DNA from 3 places in the Paenibacillus sp. J22P59 genome. Region 3 is predicted to be linked to each of the others. Evidence: riboswitches for the same ligand, from Rfam matches in the RefSeq annotation. Region 3 holds a riboswitch; each other region holds the start of a gene.
The links. Region 3 has a riboswitch for cyclic di-AMP ahead of AC50YO_RS11830 (hypothetical protein). Riboswitches for the same ligand answer to the same signal wherever they lie in the genome.
Positions count from the first base shown of each region.

Region 1 (3,276 bases), on a different contig from region 3:
CCGGAATGATCGTAGCTGGCGCTGAACCGATCGAGGCTGTGAAATACCAAATACTTATTATGTTCGTATTGGCCTCATCAGCTGCAATAACTGCGATGCTGCTAAGCTGGCTTAGCTATAGGCTCTGGTTTACTAAAGACCTAAGGCTTCCACATAACGAATCAATGAGCAAAAAGAAACCCTGAAGACGGTATTCGTCCATTTCAGGGTTTCTCTTCTGTTAGCTGGTTGGTGTCTAGAACAAAGATAAGTAGAAGGTAGAATGTCGCAATAATAGCTGTGTACAGCAAAGATCAGCAGTAACGTTAGTAACGGAATCCGCGAATAAACGTTGGAGCTGGTTAGGATCGTCAGGAGTTGTGGACCACAGGAATGGAATTGTGCTGATGCTGCCGATATAGTGGGATAAAGCAGCACTCCAAGCGCTCCAATCGGCGGGCAGGTCTGTTACTTGGAGGAATAGTTCGCTTCGTCCAAAGCCCTGATTTGTCGTTATACGCATACAAATTTTATAGCCTGTGTCTCCTGTAATAGCTGGTTCCGGGATAATAAAAAGCTCAATTCTTTTTACGATTAGTTCAGGGGGAAGCTCGGCATTAGGTAATGGATCGGCACCTTGTACAATAATCATCTTAATCTCTCCTCGTATTCGCTTACGGAGTTAGCTGACGGATTCGGGATAGAGAGCTCCCTACAGGCATAATGCAGACCCGATTCACCCCTTGCGTTCATAATAACCGTTAATAGGTTCATAATACACGCGATGGTTCCCCCGCTTCTTAGCAAGAATTCAGCGATTGCAGATTAGCCTTTTTCGGCTTGGCGTCTATGTTATACTCGGTACCGTTTTTTGTAAAACGAAGCTTTTCTGTTTAAAGCCTTATTCCTGTCAAAAGTAAATAGCAAGACTGATTTAGGCTATATAATCATGGTTTTTCACGAAAATACTCTCTTATGCTCGGCTATTAAGATACAAGCGATAATAGGTCTGAATTTCATGCAGGCGAGAGCGGATGCCACTTCGTATAAATTTCGTAAACTGAAGAAATAGAGAGATATACGTTGATTGGTGAAGATGGAGTGGATTGAAAGCGCTATTCTTAAGTCTTTATCCTTGTTTTTCGGTCTATTCGGTTCCTGCCATCGCTTTACACAATAGGAAGGCAGGGAGTATGATTCGATTCAGAGTTATAAAAAAGTTTCCAGAACTGTATCGCTGAGTTTCCGTTGACAAGACGGGAAACGGGGGAACCAAGCAATTGCGGGATCTTCTTCAACAAGAGACCCGCTGTGCATTCGCGTCATTGCGCTATTCGATGTGAGAGTCGGATCGCAATGACGCAGGGGTGAATCTTTGGCCGAAGGCATTCGGTTACAAAGTAGGGCGACTCTCACCGCCCGAATCCGACAGCTAACCTCGTAAGCGTAGATCGAGAGAGGGATGATGAAGCTTGTGATCGATTAATTCGACCACAGCGGCATAAGCCTCTGTGGTTTTTTGCGGCCCAAAATGGAAAATGCAGCTGTTGCCGCACAGCAAGTACAATTGAAACGCTGAGTCCCGCATGACGGGAACGGGGGAACCAACGAGCAATAACGGCAATCAGAATGCCGCAAATGCTCATGGGGTGAATCGCGAGGCTTTGCAGCCAAGCGTAGGGCGACTCTCAAGCCCGAATCCGACAGCTAACCTCGTAAGCGTATTTTGAGAGAGGCGACAATCGTCGCGAGCCGACCCTTCATGGAATGTTCTTTCTCCATGACCGAAGAAGCCGCGGGAGAGCACCTCTGCTCCCGTAGGCTTCTTTTTTGTTGTCTTTTTCTCCTGCTATATGGGTTTACAGGAGGAAAATGAGATGGAACAAGAGCATATTCTCGTAGCTGGCATGAACGAAGCTACGCTTTCTTTTATCCGACAGCTTATGTTTAAGCAGCTGCCTTTTATCGTGCTAACGAATAACAAGCAGGAGGAGCTACGCTTCAAACGAGCAGGCGTTATGAGCGTTATTCGGCTCAATACGAATGATCGCAGCAGTTGGGAGCTGCCATCAGCTGCGATAGCGGAGGTATTCATTTTCGAGAGCAGCCTGGCGTTAAGTTGCAGATACGTTCAATGCTGCAGGCAATGGACCTCCAAGCCGCTATATATCATTACACAAAATTGGAACCCACGAGCCATATACAAAGGGCTGGGTGCGAACCACATTATTTATACACGAGCGTCGGAGGTTGGATTTTTGTTGCGTGATCGGGAGCCGGAGCATCATTCGGCTGAGTGATTAGAGCAGGAAGAAGCCTGCAACCCATCCCTAGGAGGAATGAAAAATGCTGGACATATATATGGCGGGAATCGTTATCGTTTTAACTCTGCTCATGATTGGATTAGGCCGGTGGGCATCCACAACGATAGAAGAGGGAAGTGAATCCAAATGATATGGGCGTTAGTCATCCTAATAGCAGCTTTGTTCGTCTACTTAACTTATGTGCTCATTCATCCAGAAAAGTTCTAGTGCTTATACCTAAGGAGGAATTCCATTGACGATGTTCGCATTTTTATCCATCGCATTTACTTTAATGCTGGCGCTGCTGCTAGCCAAGCCGACAGGCTTGTACGTAGCGAAGGTATTTCAATATGACAAGACAAGATTGGACAACATATTTGCTCCTGTTGAGAGGCTGATATTCTCTGCTTCAGGCATACGCCGGGATAATCAGACTTGGAAGCAATATGCAGCCGCTGTTGTGATTTCGAATGCGGTTATGATTGGTATCGTGTATTTGATCTTCCGTACGCAAGCCTGGCTGCCTTTGAATCCAAGCGGCATTGCCAATATGGAACCAACACTTGCCTTCAATACGGCAATCAGTTTCATGGCTAATACGAACTTGCAGCATTACAGCGGGGAGAGCGGGTTATCATATCTATCTCAAATGATCGCAATCGTGTTCATGATGTTTACCTCTCCTGCGACTGGTCTTGCGATCGTTATCGCTTTTATAAGAGGGCTTGCAGGAAAGCCGCTGGGCAACTTCTTCGTCGACATGGTGCGGGGGATTACGCGGATCTTTCTTCCCATTGCATTTGTTGCTGCCCTGCTGTTCATCGCGCTTGGCACGCCGCAGACGCTGGAGCCTACAGTTACAGCGACTACCCTGGAAGGGGCATCGCAGGACATTGCTCGCGGACCGGTAGCTTCTTTCTTAGCAATCAAGGAGCTTGGCAATAACGGCGGCGGATTTTTTGGCGTCAACTCGGCTCATCCTTTTGAGAATACC
Region 1 covers NZ_JBXENX010000009.1:313,937-317,212, reverse strand. Annotated here, with positions in the region: gene AC50YO_RS17830 (ABC transporter permease) at 1-185, shown strand, start outside; gene AC50YO_RS17825 (hypothetical protein) at 236-631, opposite strand; cyclic di-AMP (ydaO/yuaA leader) riboswitch at 636-806, opposite strand; cyclic di-AMP (ydaO/yuaA leader) riboswitch at 1,205-1,442, shown strand; cyclic di-AMP (ydaO/yuaA leader) riboswitch at 1,543-1,717, shown strand; gene AC50YO_RS17820 (hypothetical protein) at 1,857-2,279, shown strand; gene kdpF (K(+)-transporting ATPase subunit F) at 2,430-2,510, shown strand; gene kdpA (potassium-transporting ATPase subunit KdpA) at 2,542-3,276, shown strand, end outside.
Region 1: another riboswitch for cyclic di-AMP. It lies ahead of AC50YO_RS17820 (hypothetical protein); the one in region 3 lies ahead of AC50YO_RS11830 (hypothetical protein).

Region 2 (3,276 bases), on a different contig from region 3:
TGGACGCTTCCATGAGCGCCACATTCCATCTCCAGCGACAAGAGCAAAGTATACGCTGATGCCGACAGGGAGTAGCAAAAGAATCGTAACGAACATCATAACCTTCATCATGGAATCAGTCGTTATTTCCTCGCCAAACTGAGAACGAATGCCGTCCATCATATTCAGGTTGTTATAAATATAAAAGAACATAAAAATGAGGCTGAGAATGATTCCCCGTTTGAACGTTGTGTTTTGGCGGTACAAGATGGCATAGATAATAGATAAGATGAGAGACATCACGCATAAGTGCAGCAAGGATACCATGGATAGAGCATCCGCCCATTTTTTCTGGGAAGCAATAAGGGCATCATAGCTCGCAGGCACTTTGAAGACAGGCTTAAAGACCGTGACGACGGGGCTGCTTGCCAATTGGTCGACGCCAACGGTCAGCTCCAGCTGAGCGTCGCCTTGCTTGTAGCCAGCAGGCTGGAAGACCACATACCCTTCATCGCTGACGTAACGTTCCTTCAATTCATTAAGCTGGAAGCCCTTACTGACAGCGAATTGCTCAGCAGTTGCAAGGAGCTCCTTCTCTGTAGCTAAGGGAGCCGTGTCAGCGTTGAACAGCTTCCAGCTTGTGACGCTTCCGTTGCTCATATGTACATAGACGAATACGCTGCTGCCATTCTCAAGATCAACCTGAGATTGGTAAGTATCGTTTGGATAGGTGCTGCCGAATTTTTTGTCATAGGCTTCGAGCATTTTCTCCTTGGAGAAATATCCGGTCGTCAGGCTGTCCGTCTGATAGATCGTATTGGCTTTCAGAGCCTTCTCGCCGAATTGCTGCGTCGCAAATTGAATTGCGATTTGCTCGGCTTTTTCGTTACTAATGACGTTGGAGGTTGTAGCATCCGTATTCAAATATTGCTGCGCAAGCGGTCCTACTTGTGTAATCAGGAAAATAACCGCACCGATAATTGCCGCCCATACGAATCGTTTCCAATCATGACGGGCAATGGAATCAACCATAGTTCACCTCAGAATAATTAATATATTTTTCTTGTACATCCATGTAACCATACCATATAAAAGGCTGTTTTATCCAATATTAGGTCCTTCAAATGGTAAGGGAATGTGAAGCAAGGAAGCGGAACAATCATAAAAGCGAGAAATAACGATGTGCACGACGCCTTGGATAGGCTGCTTGATGCAGTTGCCTGTTTTTGATCGAATTCAAGCTTATTTATCTGTTTTGCTTCCTTTATGTTCCCCATAGCTAGGGCTTATAATCGTTAACGTTAGTAGAACTTGAATCTTAAATTGAATAGCAACAGCCGAATTTCCGTTTGAAAACGGGGGAACCATAATGCTGTGGAATAGATCCGTCAGCAAGGGGTGAATTTTGGCGGCAAATAGGAGGTTTCTTCTATATACCGCTGAATAGGGCTGCCTGTCCAGGCCCGAATCCGTCAGCTAACCTCGTAGGCTGTATGGAACAGGACTCATCGCATATTAGCATTGGGCTTCCAGTGCTTTTTTTTATGCCCGAACTCTTGTTTACGAATCATTGAGGAGCCAGCAGGAAGATGTGGAAAAGGATTTGGAATGTGAAGAAATGGTCGCCGCCGCGCATATTTGTATCAGGTCTGGCCGTTATAATAGTGATTGGCGCTATATTATTGTCCATGCCATTCGCTACAAGTGGCAGCGATATGCCCAGGTTTATAGATGCGTTGTTCACGGCAACCTCTGCAGCATGTGTGACAGGGCTTGTCGTAGTGGATACAGGCACATACTTTACGACTGGTGGACAAATTGTTCTGCTTGGATTAATACAAGTGGGCGGTCTTGGATTCATGACGATGGGAACATTGATTTCGCTTGTGCTGCGTAAAAAAATATCGCTGCGAGAACGATTGCTCTTGCAAGAAGCGATGAACCAGACGAGTATGGAAGGCATCGTTCGTCTCATTCGCAAGGTTATTACTTATTCATTAACGATTGAGCTGGTCGGAGCGTTGCTATTCGCATCACGCTTCGCGGCTGATATGCCTTTAGGCAAAGCTTTGTATTTTGGTGTTTTCCATTCGATATCTTTATTTAATAATGCAGGCTTTGATATTTTCGGCAACTATAGGAGCCTGACGCTTTATGTGAATGATCCCGTTGTGAATATAACAGCTATGCTGCTTATTATTCTCGGGGGCATCGGGTTTATCGTGTTGTCTGATTTGCTGGAATACCGCAAGAACAAAAGGCTTTCCCTTCATAGCAAGGTCGTCTTATCTATGACGGCCGCTCTTATCGCTGTTGGGACTATTGTTATTTTTATCTTTGAATTCACGAATAACGCGACGCTTGGTTCCCTGAATTGGGGCGGCAAGCTGCTCGCCTCCTTCTTCCAATCTGTTACACCGAGAACGGCGGGAGCAAATACGCTTGATTATACGGAGCTTCGCCAAGCGACATTATTCTTCACTATTATATTGATGTTCATAGGGGCATCACCGGGCTCAACCGGGGGCGGAATTAAGACCACAACGTTCACGACGCTCATTGGTGCCGTCGTCGCGATGGCCAAAGGCAAGGAGGATATCGTCTTTTTCCGGCAGCGCCTAGCCAAGGAGCGCGTTATGAAAGCATTGACGATTACGATGCTGTCGCTTGGCTTCGTCTTGTTCGTCACAATGCTGCTGGCGACAACGGAGGATCAGCAGTTTCTAAAAATATTGTTCGAGACGACATCGGCCTTCGGTACAGTCGGCTTGTCGATGGGATTGACTCCAGAGCTTACGGACATCGGCAAAGTCCTTATTATGGTGACGATGTTTGCTGGCAGGCTGGGGCCTTTGACGCTTGCTTATGCGCTCGGCAAGAAGACAGATAGAGAGCTTTACCGATATCCTGAAGGCAAAATTACGATTGGTTAGGGGAACAGGGAGAGAAAATGAAAAATCATCAATTTGTTATCGTAGGTCTAGGGAGATTCGGATCAAGCCTTGGGAGAGAGCTGATCGAGCTGGGGCATGAGGTGCTCGGCATAGATAAGGACGAAGAAGCTGTCCAAGAGATGAGCAATATTCTTACTTATGCGGTGTCGGCTGATTGTACAGATGAAGAAACGCTGCGCTCACTCGGCGTAAGGAATTTCGACTGCGGCGTTGTGGCAATCGGAGACGATATTCAAGCGAGCATATTAACGACTATATTGTTGAAGGACCTGGGTGTGAAAAAGGTTGTGGCCAAAGCGATGGATGAGCTTCATGGCCGCGTATTAGAGAAAATAGGCGTGGA
Region 2 covers NZ_JBXENX010000002.1:282,351-285,626, reverse strand. Annotated here, with positions in the region: gene AC50YO_RS04545 (CPBP family intramembrane glutamic endopeptidase) at 1-1,011, opposite strand, end outside; cyclic di-AMP (ydaO/yuaA leader) riboswitch at 1,305-1,485, shown strand; gene AC50YO_RS04540 (TrkH family potassium uptake protein) at 1,569-2,912, shown strand; gene AC50YO_RS04535 (potassium channel family protein) at 2,930-3,276, shown strand, end outside.
Region 2: another riboswitch for cyclic di-AMP. It lies ahead of AC50YO_RS04540 (TrkH family potassium uptake protein); the one in region 3 lies ahead of AC50YO_RS11830 (hypothetical protein).

Region 3 (3,276 bases):
AGAGCGGACTTGCTGCGGGGAATGGTACACTGATTGCCAGCGCGGGTGAATACACGAAATTCGTGGGAGTAATCGATCTTTGGCTGGATAAGAGCAAGGTCGTAAAAAAAACAGCCCGACTCGTTGATCAGGCAACAGCCGCCAGCATTCCCGCGAGTACAGAAATGACCGCTCTCGTCACTTCTATCCTAAGTAAGCAAGAAACGATTCTTGCCCAAAAACTTAGTTCAACAGAAGTTAGGCTGGATGGAGATCGGGAGCGAGTACGTACGGGCGAAACGAATCTAGGCAATTTGCTGGCAGACTCGATGCGTGACAGCACAGAGGCCGATATCGCACTAATGAATGGCGGAGGGATTCGTACATCTATTAATAAAGGCAGCATTACAAAAGGCGATGTCCTTAATGTCCTGCCATTCGGCAATCACATCGTAGTCTTGCAAGTAACTGGGGCAATATTAAAAGCTGCATTAGAAAATGGCGTATCCGACTATCCGAAGGAGAACAGCGCTTTTCCGCATGTATCAGGCATGACCTTCAAGATCGACCAGACCAAGCGCAAGGGTGAACGCATTCACTCTGTTGAAATCAATGGAAAGCCTCTGCAATTGAATGGAAAATATGAGCTTGCAACGAACGATTTTCTCGCAGCTGGAGGAGATTTGTACACCATGTTCAGTAGTCTCCCTCAAGCAGGAAGATATGGAACGCTAGATGAAGTGCTGACTACTTATTTGGAAAAGAAAAAACTAATCAATTCTCAGATCGAAGGAAGAATTACGATAGCACAGGAAATCAAGCTATAGCCATCGGCACGATAGGCTTACTCAAAAGAGGCAGTTAACCTCCGTCAGGTCGTTAGCTGCCTCTTTTTCTATAACGTATAAAGGCATGATTCCTTCAACCATAATCCTCACTGCCGGGCAAATCATCGAACCAAGCGGCATCATCTGGGCAATCGAGCATCATAAATACACCTTCTCGGCCATCGGCAGCTGGGTAGTGCCTCAAATATGCCTTGCCGTTATCAATCGCTAATATCTCGATCTTACCAGAGGTATGGCTCATCGACAGCTTTACTCTCCGGCCAAGTCCCACAGTTTTTGCTTTTGCTTCTTCGACAAGGGTATAGGCCTCCTTGAGTGGAACTACACTATCGCGATCGCCCGTAATTGGTCGGTCTAAGTAGAAGAAATAGGAGGCTACACCTGCCCATAATAATTGGTCAAGCAGCTCCGCCAGCAGAACGGGATCATCATTAATTCCTTTTCTCAGCGAGGTCTGATTTACCAGAATGGCTCCTGCTTGATGCAGCTCCTTGAAGCCTCTTCTCGCTTCCTCTGTCATTTCTTCGGGGTGATTAATATGGGTGGTAACACAATTGCGGCTTGCTGTCGTGGAATTTGCGTGGTGGATAAGCTCAAGCAAATGCTCGGTTTCATCATACGAGCTGATTCTTTCATGTGGCTGCGGCATCCAAGCTCCTCCTTTAATAAGAATTTGCAGTGCACGCTTCGCCAGTGGGAGGGGGCCGAAAAAAACACAAAAAGACCCTTACGAGTAACTCGGTAAGGGTCATCATACATGAATGAAGATAAACCAATGACCCATCCACTGCCGACGAGGTTAGCTGACGGACTCGGGTAAGATGGTACCCTAAGATCATGCAGAATCACATAGATCCATTCGCCCCACAAACGTTGGTTCCCCCGCTTTCCGAATAAATCGGAAACTAAGCGTAATATTAGTTTACTGGTAAAGTTATTAATTTGTCAAATAATTCCGACAAAATAGGACTATTGTCCAATTAGCTTGAAATCATCATAGTGGAAGCCTGGGGCTACCACACAAGACACCAGAACGGGCTCATCGCCAAGCGGACGTGCCATTTGCCATTCTGTCGCAGGCACTAATGCTTGCGGCTGCTGGCCATTCTCTACATCTCCGCCAATAATAATTTCTTGTCTCACAGATGGCTGCTCCTTGGTTCCTCCAAGTGTAAGCATCAGCGGACTTCCAGAATGCCACATCCACAGCTCGTCCGAATAAACGGTATGCCAATCCGAGAACTCATCAGGATGAAGAAGAAAATAAATCGAGCTCGCCGCAAAACGCGGACCCGAATAAGGGGCTCCTAACACCTCTTGGGGAATAACAAAGGATGCCTTCCAAAGCTCTTTGTACCAACCGCCCTCCACATGCGGCTTCAAATCAAGTGCTTTTACCAATGGAGATAATTGCTGTACGCTCGTACTCAAGTAGGGTTGCTCCTCTCTCTATGTCAATCATCTCATCATTCTAAACCTAGGCTTCCCTCAGCGTCAATATGGTCCTAATGGAACATTCTTTTCCTTCCAATTCGCTCGCTTTTATGACATCTGTCCCATAATCCTTTATAATTAAACATATAATAAAAGAATGGAGGTGATACTATGACAAGAACATTACGGCAAATATCAGCGGCGCAGGTTCGATTATTCAAATTATTCATTATCAGCGCTTTGCTCCTATCCGCCGCATTGTTCTCCTACAAAGCAGAAGGTCCGCAAGAGCTGCATAATGAGGCGACAGTCATTGCTGGGATGACAGAAAGCCATGTACACGTGAAGAGCAGACACCATATGGTAGTCAAAATAATGACCTTTACAGATAAGCTCCTCGAGTCAATCGTTGTTACAACGCTTGCTGCAAGCCTCATTCGTACTGTGCCTTTATCCATTATCAGAGCCTTTATCCCGCAAAAAATCAAGGATTTATTTCTTATGCCCGTTAAATTCACGTCCAATTACATTCATGCCTAATTCGTTCTATTCATAACTCCCACTACACCTACCCATAAACACAACAATTGCATGAACAGGAGTTGGAAAAAATGAATATCAGAGAATCGGATTTACCGGGCATTGGACGTAAATATCAATTGCAGACAAGAGGTGGCGACAAGCTGGTCGTCGTCATTCATGACGACGGACGCCGTGAGCTGTACCACTTTGACTACAAAGATCCTGATGACAGCATATCTATGGTATCCATGGATGACGAGGAAGCTCGCCAATTAGCCGCTATCGTAGGCGGCATGACCTATAAGCCCAAAGCACTGGAAACCATTGAAGTCGCGCTTGATGATCTGACTATCGAATGGTACAAAGTCGAACAAGGGGCAAGCTGCATCGGCAAATCCATTGGAGAGGTCGAAATCAGGCAGCGCACAGGAACGACGATTATTGCAGCTGTAGAGAAAGAAACCAAGCATATCACGCCTGGCCCCGACTATAT
Region 3 covers NZ_JBXENX010000006.1:71,983-75,258, reverse strand. Annotated here, with positions in the region: gene AC50YO_RS11835 (bifunctional metallophosphatase/5'-nucleotidase) at 1-806, shown strand, start outside; gene AC50YO_RS11830 (hypothetical protein) at 901-1,476, opposite strand; cyclic di-AMP (ydaO/yuaA leader) riboswitch at 1,601-1,749, opposite strand; gene AC50YO_RS11825 (cupin domain-containing protein) at 1,797-2,258, opposite strand; gene AC50YO_RS11820 (hypothetical protein) at 2,433-2,801, shown strand; gene AC50YO_RS11815 (cation:proton antiporter regulatory subunit) at 2,873-3,276, shown strand, end outside.